2 regions of the Massilia oculi genome follow, and region 1 is predicted to be linked to the other one. Evidence: predicted binding sites of a transcription regulator. Region 1 holds the regulator's gene; the other holds the start of a gene.
What was found. The regulator FliA, encoded in region 1, starts transcription of late flagellar genes. The targets are predictions, from matches to a motif close to CTAAAGTTTNNNNNNNNNNNGCCGNTA.

Region 1 (6,545 bases):
GCCGGTGTCCAGCCGGTGGTCGGCGAACTGGTGTCGAAGCCGGTCAGCATCTGGGTCGACGGCCGCCTGCCGCGCGGCGCCAAGCCGGCCGGCATGGCGCCGGAACCGGGCGGCGCCGGCCTGAGCTACGCCAACTGCTCGAACGCCCAGCAGGAGCAATTGGTGACAGCGATGGATGCGGGACGCGCGATGACGGTCGACAGCCATGCCTATCTCACCTCGGGCAAGCAGTATGGCGAGCGCTACTCGACCTGGTTCGGCGCACTGGACGCCGCGCGCGGCGCCAAGGTCACGAGCAATTTCACGGCCATCAAGGACGCGTTCGAGAACAAGCCGGTCAGGATCGATTGCGATTGCGACGAGCCGTATTTTGCGTACGTGTATCCGGCGCGGCCGTACACCGTGTGGGTGTGCAGGGCATTCTGGGCCGCGGCCGTGACCGGCACCGATTCGCGCGGCGGCACCCTGCTGCATGAGCTCAGCCATTTCGACGTGGTGGCGGCGACCGACGACCACGTGTACGGCCAGGCCGGCGCCGCCGAACTGGCGAGATCGGCGCCGGAGCGGGCGATCAACAACGCCGATTCACATGAGTATTTTGGGGAGAATACGCCGGTGCAGCAATGATGGCGGACACCGGATGTTCGATACCCGTAGGGTGGACGGCTGCGCCATCCACCCTACGTTTCAGAAAACGATGATCTAGCGCTGCGTAAACGAAAACTTCACCGGAATCGCCGGACTGCTCTTGATGCTGGCCGCATCGAGCTTGCCCAGGCTGGACAGCCACGGCCCCGCATAGCGGATTTCGTAGCTATGCTGCCCCGGCTTGAACGCATAGGCCTGGGTGATGTCGATCGTGTTCAGGTGGGTGGTCTGCGGCTTGACCTCGAGGTAGTCGGCCGGGCCCGGCGCGGCGCGCTTGACCATGCGGCCGGTATAGGCCAGTTCTTCCCCGGGTGTGCGCAGGTTGAAGCGCGGGGCGGTGAGGTCGTCGCCCAGGGCGATCTCGCGCGGGATCCATACCGACTGGTCGCCGCGGTTCTCGATCAGCACCCGCACCTTGACCGACTTGGCGCCGGTCTCCACCTCGAGCCGGTGATGCACGTTCACCTTGGCCTCCACGGCCTTGACCGCGCCGACCAGGCCGCCCAGCGCCAGCAACGTCGCCAGCACAGCTGCCGGCATGCTTCGTTTGACATGCATTTCGCCTCCTCCCGACACGGGGCCATCACGGTTTGACAAGCCGCCGCCGCGAATGCGGCAACGGCCTTCCGATTATGACATGAGATCTCGTTCTGGTTCAGGGCAGTATGTTACCGCCTGTTTCAGGCAGGGCCGCCAGGATGGTCACCGCCACCCGCCGGTTGCGGGTCTGCCCGGCGATGTCGGTATTCGGCGCGACCGGCCGCGTGTCGGCAAAGCCGATCGCCGACAGCCGCGCCGGCGGCAGGCCGTTGTCGATGAACAGCCGCACCACGCTCGATGCGCGCGCGGTCGACAGCTCCCAGTTCGACGGATACACCGGGCTGGCGATCGGCACGTCGTCGGTATGGCCCTCGACCTCGATGCGGTGGGTATCGTCCTTCAAGAGGCCCGCCACGGCGCCCAGCACTTCGCGCGCTTCCGGGTCGAGCAAGGCCTGGCCCTGCTCGAACAGCACGCTGGCATTGATCTCGACGCTGATGCCGCGCGCATTCTGGGTCACCCGCACCTGGCCCGATTTCACCAGCGGCAGCAGGGTCGCCGACAGCTCGCGCGCCATCACGCCCATGCGCTCCTGCTCGCGGCGGGCGGCCTCGTTGCGCTTGCGGTTGATGATGTGCGACAGCGGCAGCACCGGCTCGACGTTGGTATTCACCTGGGTCGCCGCGCCGCGTCCGCCGAAGGCGTCCCCCAGGGCGTCCGACAGCACCTGGTACTTGCCCTCGTTGACGATCGAGATCGCGTACATCACCACGAAGAAGGCGAACAGCAAGGTGATCAGGTCGGCGTAGGAGATCAGCCAGCGCTCGTGGTGTTCCTGCGGGACGTCGTCGTCGTAGCGCTTGCGGGCCATGACCTGGGTCCCCCGTCAGTGGCGCGCCAGCAGGCTGGCGACGCGTTCGTCGACCACGCGGCCGTGGTCGCCGCTGGCCAGGTCGGCGAAGACTTCGGCCAGGATCTCGTACTGCGAGACCCGGTCGTTGACGATCGCCTTGAGCTTGTTGCCGACCGGGTAGAAGAACAGGTTGGCCAGGCCGACGCCGTACACGGTCGACACGAAAGCGACCGCGATGCCGGAACCCAGGCGCGCCGGGTCGGACAGGTTTTCCATCACATGGATCAGGCCCAGCACGGCGCCCAGGATGCCGATCGTCGGCGCGTAGCCGGCCGCCGATTCCCAGATGCGCGCCGCCTGTCGCTGGGCGAATTCATAGCCGTTGATCTCGTGTTCCAGCAAACTGCGCAGCTTGTCCGGCGCGATGCCGTCCACCACCAGGCGCAGGCCCTTGGCCACGAACGGGTCGGCCTTGTTCATGTATTGTTCCAGCGACAGCAGGCCGTCGCGACGCGCCGTCTGGCTCCACAGAGTGATGTCGCGCGACAGCTTCTGGCGCCCGTTCTTGGGCGGCACGAAGACCCAGCGCAGCATGCCGAGGCCGCGCAGGAAGGTGCGCGGCTCGCTCTGCAGCAGCACGGCGCCGAAGGTGCCGACGACGACGATGGCGAAGGCGGCCGGCTGCATCAGCGATGCAAACCTGCCGCCGTCGAGCGTGTAGCCGAGGAAGATGCCGGCGATCGCCAGCACCAGGCCGCCTACGCTGGCCCAGTCCATATATGCTCTCGCAAGGTGGTGCGCAGGCGCGCGACGGCCTGGGTGTGCAGCTGCGACACCCGCGATTCACTGACGCCCATGACGGCGCCGATTTCCTTCAGGTTCAGCTCCTCTTCGTAATACAAGCCCATCAAGAGCTTCTCGCGCGGCGGCAGGTTGTCGATGGCCTCGATCACCGCGTGGCGGAAATCGGTTTCCATCAGGCCGCGCAAGGGGTCGCTGTCGTCCACCGCGTAGCGGTCGAGGAAGTTGCCGTCGCCGTCGTCGTCATGAAAATCTTCGTAATAGAGCAGCTGGTGGCCGCCCGAGTCGGCCAGCATGTCCTGGTAATCCTCGAGCGAGAGCTTGAGCGACTTGGCCACCTCGGATTCGCTCGGCGGCCGGCCCAGGCGCTGCTGCAGCTCGTGCATCGCGCTCTCGACCTTGCGCATGTTCTGGCGCGTACTGCGCGGCATCCAGTCGCTGCTGCGCAGCTCGTCGAGCATGGCGCCGCGGATGCGCAGCACCGCATAGGTCTCGAACTGGGCGCCGTGGTTGTCTTCGTAGCGGTTGATGGCATCCAGCAGGCCGATCATGCCGGCTTGTACCAGGTCATCCACTTCCACCGAAGGCGGCAGCTTGGCCTTCATGTGGTGGGCAAGGCGCTTTACCAACGGCATATGCTCCGTCAGCAAAGAATTCTTGTCCGCTTTCCCTTTGACCGTGTACATGCTGGTGTCAGTCTTCTCTCTACGTGTGTGCTATTGCCGATGTCGATTACGAACCAAAGTGGGCCGCGCTCCCCTGCCTGCCGAACTGCGGCATGGCGTGCAGCGCGAACTTGCCTGCCAGCTGGCGAAACGCCACCGACGCGCCGGCCAGCGGGAAGGCGTCGACCACGGCCCGGCCCAGGCGCGCGGCCCGGTGCAAGTACTCGTCGGCCGGTACCGAGCCCATGAAACTGAGCTTGACGGCAAGGTAACGTGTTGCTGCTGCTGACATATTATCGTATACCACCTTGGCCTCAGCCTCTGTCGCACCGGTAACAAGGATGCCGAACGGGCGCCGGCCCAGTTGCTGCGACAGCCGCTTGACCAGCGAGTAGGCATTCGTGATCGACGCCGCGCTGGTGGACACCTGGACCACGATCTCGGAATCGCTCATCGAAGCCAGCGGGAAATCGCCGTCCGGGCCGAGCTCGGCGTCGACGATCACGATGCCGGATTGCAGCGCCAGCACGTCGAAGGTATTGCCCAGGCGGCGCGCCTCGGCCGCCGTCGCGGGAGCGCCCATCGGCACCACCGAGAAGCCTTGCGGCGCCGGGCGGATCACCTGGTTCAATGCGCTTTCCTGGCGCGCCACCTGCAGCAGCGAGGCGCTGCGGTTCATGCCGAGCCGGCGCGCGACGCCGTATTCCACTTCGCAGGCATCGACGATCAGCACGTCGTTGCCGGTCTGGGCCAGCGAGGCGCCCAGGTTGACCAGCATGGCGCCCTTGTCGTCTTCAGGCGTGGCCGAGAGGAAGGTGACCACGCGCGGACGCGGGCCCTGCAGCATGCGACGCAGGCCTTCGGCCTGGTCGAAATCGAAACTAGCCAAGGTTCACCTCGCGCGCGCCAGCGGTTTGTGCAGCGGCCATCATCAGCGGCATGTCTGCGTCGGCAGTTGCATTGCCGCGGTTGCGGAAGGCGCGGTCGACCAGCAGGGCGCGGTCGGCCACGTGCAGGTCTTCCGGCACGCGCTGGCCGTTCGAGATGTAGTGCAGGTTCAGCTTCTGGCGGATCACGACGTCGAGCACGCCGCCGATCGATGCGGCTTCGTCCATCTTGGTCATGATGGCGCCGTGCAGGCCGCTGCCTTGGTAGGCGCGCACCACTTCGTTCAGCGTCTCGCCCGTCGAGGTCGAGTTCAGGCACAGCAGGCGCTTCACGTCGGCGCCCGAGCCGGACAGCATGGCGACCTGCTCGGCCACCATGTGGTCGCGCTGCGACATGCCGATGGTGTCGATCAGCACGGTGTGCTTGTTGCGCAGTTCCTTCAGGGCGATGCGCAGGTCGGCTTCGTCCTTCACCGAGTGCACCATCACGCCCAGGATCTTGCCGTAGATGCGCAATTGTTCGTGGCCGCCGATACGGTAGGCATCGGTGGTGATCAGGGCCAGCTTGTCCGGGCCGTGGCGCATCACGCAGCGCGCGGCCAGCTTGGCGGTGGTGGTGGTCTTGCCGACGCCGGTCGGGCCGACCAGGGCGTACACGCCGCCCTGCTCCAGCAGCGCGTCTTCGTTGCCGATGGTGGTCAGGTTACGGGCCAGCACGCTCTTGACCCAGCGCATCGCTTCCGCGGCATCCTTGGTTGCCGGCATTTTTTCAATCAGGAAGCGCGCCAGGGTGGCCGAGAAACCGGCGGCCAGCATCTCGCGCAGCACGGTCGCCTTGTGCGGCTCGCGCTGGGCGGTGGCGTTCCACGACAGTTCGGCCAACTGGGTTTCCATCAGGCCGCGCATGGCGCGGATCTCGCTCATCATGCCGTTCATTTCGGCGGCGGCCGATTCCTTGGCCTGGGCGATCGCGGCGCTCATCATCGAGGTCATGGCGCTCATGTCGATGGCCGGCTCCGCGGCCGGGGCGCGGCGTTCGGCGTAGGTCGGGGCTGGCTCGGCGTAGGCTGGCGCCATCGGCGCGCTTGGCGCGGCCGGGGCGCTGTCCTGCAGGCGGCGCGACAGGAAGGCCGGGGCGGCGGCGGGGGCCGGTGCGGGCGCGAGGTCTTCCAGATGCTGCAGCTGCAGGTTGGGCTTCGGCTGGGCCATTTCCGAGTCAACGGCCGGCGCGGCCAGCGAGGCCACGTCGTCGTTGTCCAGCGCGAGGATCTCGACCTGGCCGTCCACCGGACGGTTGGAGAGGATGACGGCATCCGGCCCCAGGGCTTCGCGCACTTTGCGCAATGCATCTCGGGAAGTTGCTGCCGTAAATTTCTTAACCTTCATCTGGTTCTCCGCGCTTCAATCTGGTTCTGCATGACGGGCACGATGCCTGTCGATAGGAAGCATTATTGACGATGCCCTCAGGAAACCATCAGGGGAAAAGGATGGGGAAAATGGTCTATTTCAGTTGAATCGGTAAAAACGATAGACGATGCCGGGGTGGCAGGCCAGGATTCGCGTCACAGTGGCGGCTGCTGAGCGATCTTTTCCCTCGCGGGAAGGTCCAAGCAGTTGGGCGGAGCGCCTGTCGATGGCGGGCGAAACCATCATGGTCAGACCGGTTCGACGGTTGCAATGCCGTCGACAAGGCCATGCGTCACGCCCCGGCGTCCGGGACTGGCGATTCACGCGCGCATGTCGCCGCCGCCGTCACGCCATCGGTTGACGCGCGTGTCCGGTGCTCCGCCCGCCGTTGCGGACCGCCATGCGGACAAGCCTCGCTTCAATGGTTGAATCGACATTGAACCGGCTTCCAATCGGACGATCTTGTCATTTTCCTGATTGGGAATACAGTCTGTGGCGGGTACCGGTAAGGATCAGCGCGGGTCACCATGATGCATCCGCCATTCCATCATGGTTCATTATCGGTTCAATTGACGACACGTATGTTGACCTTAGGAGAAACAAAATGGATGTCAGGAATTTTCTGAAGGCTGGTCTGGTGTGCGTTGCGCTGGCGGGGCTGGCCGGTTGCGGCAGCGACGATGACGACCCGCAACAAGTCATGGGCAATCTGGCTGAAGTGGCGAACGCGCGAGGATTCACCGC
Region 2 (6,545 bases), 2.9 Mb from region 1:
TCTGGGTGCCGGAGCCCGTCTGCCAGACGGCGAGCGGGAACTCGGCCGGGTGGCGGCCCTCGAGCACCTCGTCCGCAGCGCGGATGATGGCGTCGGCCTTGTCGCCGGGGAGCTTGCCGAGCGAGCGGTTGACCGCCGCCGCCGCGCGCTTGACCTGGGCCAGCGCCGCGACCAGCTCGGGCGCCATGCGTTCGGTCGAGATGTGGAAGTGGTGCAGCGAGCGCTGGGTCTGCGCGCCCCATAGGCGATCGGCTGGCACCTCGATCGGGCCAAAGCTGTCCTTCTCAATCCTGTTTTCCATAGACATTCCTGTTATGCAAGGGGCTGGGATTAAAGAGTTTATCGCAATGTCCGTTAATTACGCTTGGGCCTCTCTCTTGTTATTCCTTATGGCTAGCCGCCTCCCCCTGATCATCACTTGCGCGCTACTCTCTGGCGCGGCCGGCGCGGCCGGCGCGGCCGAACTGGGCGAAGCGCAGGTGCGTTCGTATATCGGCCAGCGCCTGGTGGCCGATATCGAGCTGACCATGCTCGACGCCCCGGCCACCCCCGTGCAGGCGCGCCTGGCGCATCCGAACGTCTACCGCGGCGCCAATATCGGCATGCCGCACGTGCTGTCGACCCTGGCCATGACTGTGACGCAGCGCGAGGGCCGCCAGTTCCTGCAAGTGACGTCGCTGGCCCCGGTTGAATCAAACCGGCTGCACCTGTACCTGGAACTGACCGATGGCGGCCAGCGCGACGTGCGCCTGGTGACCTTGTCGATGGCGCCGGATCCGAATCCGCCGCCACCGCCGGCGCCGGTCAGGATGCCGGCGCCGGTCGTGGCCGACACGGCGGCGCCCGCGCCCGTCGTGGCCAAGCCGCCGCCCAAGCCGCGTCCGCCTCCACCGCCCAAGCCGGTCGTTGCGAAGATCGCGCCGAGGCCGGAACCGGAATCCAGACCGGAACCGAAACAGGAAGCCCAGCCGGCACCGGCAGCCGAGCCGAAGCCGGCCCCCAGGGCGCTGCCCCTGCCACTGGCCGCCCCGGCGGCGCCGGCCGCTTGCGCGCCCGCGCCCGACGTCGACCGCTCGACCGTGTGCGCCGCGCTGGACTACAAGAATGCGCAGTTGCGCGAGCAGATCGGCCAGCTGGAAGACAAGGTGAAGGTATTGCAGGTGGCGCTGGGCGCCAGCCCGGCGGCCGTCAGCAAGCCGCGGCCGCTCGACCCGAACAAGCCGCATCCGGCGCGGCGGCGTCCGGCGCCCGAGCCGGAGGCGCCGACGCCCTGGGACTGGATCGCCGGCGGCCTTGGCGCCGTGCTGGCGCTGGCCGTCGCTGCGATCCTGATGGTGCGGCGTCGCAAGCGGGCAGGGCGGATCCAGCCCATGCCGGGTATGCCCTTGATGACCCGCCTGCGCCAGCGTTTCGCGCGCAAGAAAGCGAGCCAGGAGCCGGTCGAGCCGAAGCTGGACGAGACTGAACAGGAAATGTCTACACAAGTTTGATTTTGCGTTATACTGGACTTGTGATCGACGAGGTCACAGACGGCACAGGGTCTGCGCAGCCACCACCGATAGCGTGGCGCGACAACAGACGACCGTTGATGAAACGCCTGTGACCGGAAGCAGTCCACTTGCCTGCAGCGGCGGTGGGCGCCGGGAGCAACCGGCAAGAGGCGACGCCAGCAGATAGCTGGGGTTCGTCCTCCACCCGATTCGCGGTCGAGCCCCTGGCTCGATGGCATCCAAGGCGCCCGATGGGCGCTTTTTTTTGGCGCTGTACCCGTTAGATATGGATGAGCATTGAACTGCTGAGCTGACCCGCGGTCCAACCCCGGTCGTCATCGATCGGGAGCGCGCAATGAAAGCGCCGGAGTTTGCGAAGCTGTTCAACGGGCTGCCGCTGCTGAACCAGTGGCAGCGGCAGCAGGTGCTCGCCGTCCTGCATCCGGCAGCCGGGCTCGACCGAGTGATCGCCCTCATCGGCGAGATCCGGTCAAAGGAGCGCTGCTGCCCCGACTGCGGCTGCGAGCGTTGTCACCACCATGGCCAGGCCAACGACTTGCAACGCTTTCGCTGCCGCGCATGCGGCCGTACCTTCAACGACCTGACCGGCACGCCGCTGGCGCGGCTGAGGCACAAGGACAAGTGGCTCGATTACCTGGACACGATGCTCGATTCCCGCACGGTCCGCTCTGCGGCCAAGCGGGTAGGCGTGCACCCGAACACGACGTTTCGCTGGCGCCACCGCTTCCTCGACCGGGTCAAGGACGACCGGCCCGAGCGCCTGGCCGGCATCGTCGAGGCCGACGAGATGTTCCTGCTCGAATCGCAGAAGGGGGCGCGCAAGCTCCATCGCCCTCCGCGCAAACGCGGTGGCAGGGCCGCCTTGCGCGGCATTTCACGTCACCTCGACTGCATCCTGGTGGCGCGCGACCGCAGTGGACAGACCATTGATGCCGTCACCGGCCGCGGCGCCTTGAAAGTGACCCAACTGATCAAGCACCTGCTGCCGAAACTCGATTCGCAAGCGCTGCTGGTCACCGACGCCAACGCCGCCTACCGCGCCTTCGCCCAAGTCCATGGCATTGCGCACCAGGCCGTCAATCTCAGCGCCGGCGAGCGGGTGCGCAGCGGCGTCGAGGGCGCGATCCATGTTCAACATGTGAACGCTTATCATCGGCGCTTCAAGGAATGGCTGGCGCGCTTCCATGGCGTGGCGTCGCGCTGGCTACCCAACTACCTTGGCTGGCATTGGGCGATCGATGGTGGGAGGGTCACTTCCGTCGAGCAATTGCTGCGTATCGCATTCAAGGTCATCAACAGATAACGATGACAGCGCCTTTTCTTTGGCGCTTCGCTCCCTCGCGCCGCAGTCGGTCTTTATTCCTGCAACAAAAAAGGCACCCGCAGGTGCCTTGGTTCAGTATTCGCCAGGAATCAGTGCGCCTGCAGCGCGCGGTCCAGCTGGCCATCGAACGGCTCGGTCACGTCGCGGATCGCGCGGTCGTTGGCCATCAGCTGCTTGAGCAGGTCGATCTTGCGCAGGCGCTGGGCGCCCTCCAGGGCCGGCATGCCGGCGGCGGCGCTGCGCGCTTCGACCTTGGCTTCCACGTTCAGGTTGGCAAACTCGTTCCAGTCTCCGGCCTTGGCGGCTTGCGACATCTGACGGGTCAGGCCAGCCAGGTTTTCGTACATCGCGAGGACTTCGTTTGCGTTCATGTTGCCACCAAAACAATGAAACTCCGGCCGGATTGCCGGTTGTCTGGTTCTTTTACGGCAGGGATTTTGGGAACTTTAGGGTTTTTTTGAATTTTTTTTGAATTTTTTTCCCGGGGCCGCCAGCTGGCATACTGTCGACATGGATCATCAGAACAATCACAGTCACGAGGCGCACGACGACATCGCCCGCCGGACGCTCGCGCATTACGAGCGCAATGCCGACTCCTTCTTCGCCGGCACGATCGACCACGACGTCAGCCAGAACATCGCCGCCCTGCTGGATGCAATCGAGGCGCCGGCGCCTTACACCATTCTCGACCTGGGCTGCGGACCGGGGCGCGACCTCAAGACCTTCAGTGCGCTCGGCCACCGCGCCATCGGCGTCGACGGCAGCGAGCGCTTCGTGGCCATGGCGCGCGACTACAGTGGCTGCGAGGTATGGCGCCAGGATTTCCTGCACCTTGATCTGCCTCAAGCGACCTTTGACGGCATCTTTGCCAATGCCGTGTTGTTCCATGTACCGAGCGCCGCCTTGCCGCAGGTGCTGGTGCATCTGCACGCCGCGCTCAAGCCGGGCGGGGTGCTGTTCAGTTCGAATCCGCGCGGCGACAACCGGGAAGGCTGGAACGGCCCGCGCTATGGCAGTTATTACGACTACGCCACCTGGGAACGCTATCTGCTCGCGGCCGGCTTCACGGCCCTGCATCATTACTACCGGCCGCCCGGCTTCCCTCGCGACCAGCAACCGTGGCTGGCCAGCGTCTGGCGTAAGCCTGTTTGTTAAGCGACGAACAGAACTGCCTGGAAGTTACTCCTATTCTTAAGGCTCATCCACGGACCAGGCAAGGAGACTGCAATGAACAAGGATCAAGTCAAGGGCAAGGCGAAGGAAGTCGGCGGCAAGGTGCAGCAGAAGGTCGGCGAAGCCGTCGGCAGCCGCCAGCAGCAGAGCGAAGGCCTGTCGAACCAGGCCGAGGGCAAGGCCCAGAAGAAGATCGGCGACGTGAAGGAAATCGCCAAAGGCAATCGCTGATCTGCCTTCTGCACCATGACAAAGCCGCGCAATCGCGCGGCTTTGTCGTTGGCGCCCACGGTTTCAGCGATGCCGTGGCGCGCCGCGCCGTCAATGCGGCGCGCCGGCGCTAGCTTGCCCCTTTCGCCGGTCTGTCCCCCAGCACGTCTTCTATATAGAGCATCCTGACCAGTACCGCCAGCACGGCGGCCAGGGGCGTGGCCAGCGCCACGCCGGCGAAGCCGAACAGGGTGCCAAAGATCAGTTGCATCACGATCACTAGCGCGGGCGGCAATTCGATCGCCTTGGCTTCGATCATCGGCTGCAGCACATAACCTTCGAGCATATTGATCGCCGCGAACAGCAACAGTGCATACATCGCCATTTCCGGGCTGATCGACAGCGCCAGCAGCACGGCCGGGATGCCGGCCATGATCGGGCCGAGGTAGGGAATGAAGTCGAGCAGACCGGCGATGATGCCCAGGATCAGCGCCAGCGGTACGCCCAGCAGGGACAGCCCGATCGCGGTGGTGGTGCCCACGATCAGCATCGACAGCGCCTTGCCGAGCAGCCAGCTGGCGAGCGAATCGCTCATCTCGTCGATGACCTCGCGTGCGCGGCCGCGCTTGTGTTGCGGGATCAGGCGGATGAAGCCGCCGGTATAGACGCCCGGCGTGGCGGCGAAATAGATGCCGACGAAGATGATGATGACGACGTTGCCGAGGGCGCCCAGGACGCCCGAGAAGAACAGGCCGGCGTTCGGTACCAGCGAACTCATTTGCTTGACGATGTCTTCCGGCGGCGGCAGCTCGTCCACCACACGCTTGAGCAGCGGATGCTGTGCGACTTCGCCCTGCAGACGCTCGATGGCGGCCGGGATTTCCTCCGCCAGCTGGGTCGACTGCTCGGAAATCTGCGGCGCCATGGCCCAGCCGCCCAGGCCGATGATGGCGCCGAGCAGCAGCACGACGATGCCGAGCGCGAGCTTGCGCCGCATGTGGAAGCGCCGGTGCATGATCTCGCTCAATTTATAGAGCAAGATGGCGAACAGGATGCAGGCAAACACCAGCAGCAGCGCATCGGCCGCGAGCACGACGGCGGCCAGGCCGAGGATGAACAGCACGGCGATGCCATTGACGAGGGTCACGCGGCGCGCCAGGCGGCGCTGGGCCTGCGGAGCTTCGTGGGTTGCCGGGACGGCGTCGGTATTGTTGTTATTCATGGAGAATTCTCTTCTTGAGCGGCGGGCCGCGTTGCAAGAAAAGATTAGCATTTGAGCTACAAAAATGTCGCGCGGGTGGGGACGGATCGCTGTGTGCGTGCGCTAACAGATGAGCAGGTGCGGATGGACTATTCTGTACCCATCGCATGGCCATCCAGGCATGCATTACTCAAGGAGAACACCATGAACAAGGACCAAGTCGAAGGCAAACTGAAAGACATCGGCGGCAAGATTCAGGAAGGCGCCGGCAAAATGGTGGGCAGCACCGAGCAGCAGGCCAAGGGCCTGGCGAACCAGGCCGAGGGCAAGACCCAGGAAGCCTATGGCGACGCGAAAGAGGTCGTGAAGGATGCCGTGGACGAAGCAAACCGTCCAACGCCACGTCCGTAAGCCACACCGCGCTTTGACAGCGCAATGAAAAACGGCCGCGTCGATCGACGCGGCCGTTTTGTTTTGGAAAGCAACGATCAGTTCGGCTGCGTGCCGCCCAGCTGCTTCTTGAAGTAGGACTCGATCAGGCCATACACGTGGCGCTGGTTGGTGCGGCCCGACATGCCGTGCTTGGCGCCCGGATAGGTCATCAGGTCGAACTGCACATTGCGCTTCACAAGCTCATCGATCAACAGGGTGGTGTTCGAGAACAGGACATTGTCGTCGGCCATGCCGTGGATCAGCAGCAGATGCGATTTCATGCCGTCCAGGTGGGCGAACACGCCGCTGCGCTTGTAGGCTTCCGGATCGCCCTTGGGCGTACCGCCAACGTAGCGCTCGGTATAGTGGGTGTCGTACAACGCCCAGTCGGTCACCGGCGCCACCGACACGCCCATCGCGATCTTGTCCGACGCTGCGGACAGCAGGCGCAAGGTCATGAAGCCGCCATAGCTCCAGCCGAACACGCCCACGCGTTTCGGATCGACGAAGCTCTGCCTGGCCAGCCAGTCGATGCCGGCCACCTGGTCTTCGACTTCGTGCTTGCCCAGGTTGTTGTGCAGTACGTCGGTGAACTGTCGCTCGCGGCGGCCCGAGCCACGATTGTCGAGACGGAAGACCACGAAGCCCTGCTGCGCCATGTACTGATCAAAATAATTGCCCCAGGCACGGGTCA

Region 2: a site for FliA is predicted at 3,259-3,285, ahead of DIR46_RS06280 (flagellar protein FliT). Genes of this name have one in related genera too.

What each region holds. Positions count from the first base shown of each region.
Region 1 covers NZ_CP029343.1:4,246,353-4,252,897, reverse strand. Annotated here, with positions in the region: gene DIR46_RS19195 (M35 family metalloendopeptidase) at 1-627, shown strand, start outside; gene DIR46_RS19190 (hypothetical protein) at 703-1,206, opposite strand; gene motD (flagellar motor protein MotD) at 1,304-2,059, opposite strand; gene DIR46_RS19180 (flagellar motor protein) at 2,075-2,818, opposite strand; gene DIR46_RS19175 (RNA polymerase sigma factor FliA) at 2,800-3,528, opposite strand; gene DIR46_RS19170 (MinD/ParA family ATP-binding protein) at 3,575-4,396, opposite strand; gene flhF (flagellar biosynthesis GTPase FlhF) at 4,389-5,780, opposite strand; gene DIR46_RS19160 (fasciclin domain-containing protein) at 6,406-6,545, shown strand, end outside.
Region 2 covers NZ_CP029343.1:1,353,858-1,360,402, reverse strand. Annotated here, with positions in the region: gene fumC (class II fumarate hydratase) at 1-301, opposite strand, end outside; gene DIR46_RS06290 (FimV/HubP-related protein) at 390-1,490, shown strand; gene DIR46_RS06285 (IS1595 family transposase) at 1,846-2,814, shown strand; gene DIR46_RS06280 (flagellar protein FliT) at 2,925-3,206, opposite strand; gene DIR46_RS06275 (class I SAM-dependent methyltransferase) at 3,346-3,990, shown strand; gene DIR46_RS06270 (CsbD family protein) at 4,063-4,239, shown strand; gene DIR46_RS06265 (AI-2E family transporter) at 4,349-5,440, opposite strand; gene DIR46_RS06260 (CsbD family protein) at 5,624-5,830, shown strand; gene DIR46_RS06255 (S9 family peptidase) at 5,908-6,545, opposite strand, start outside.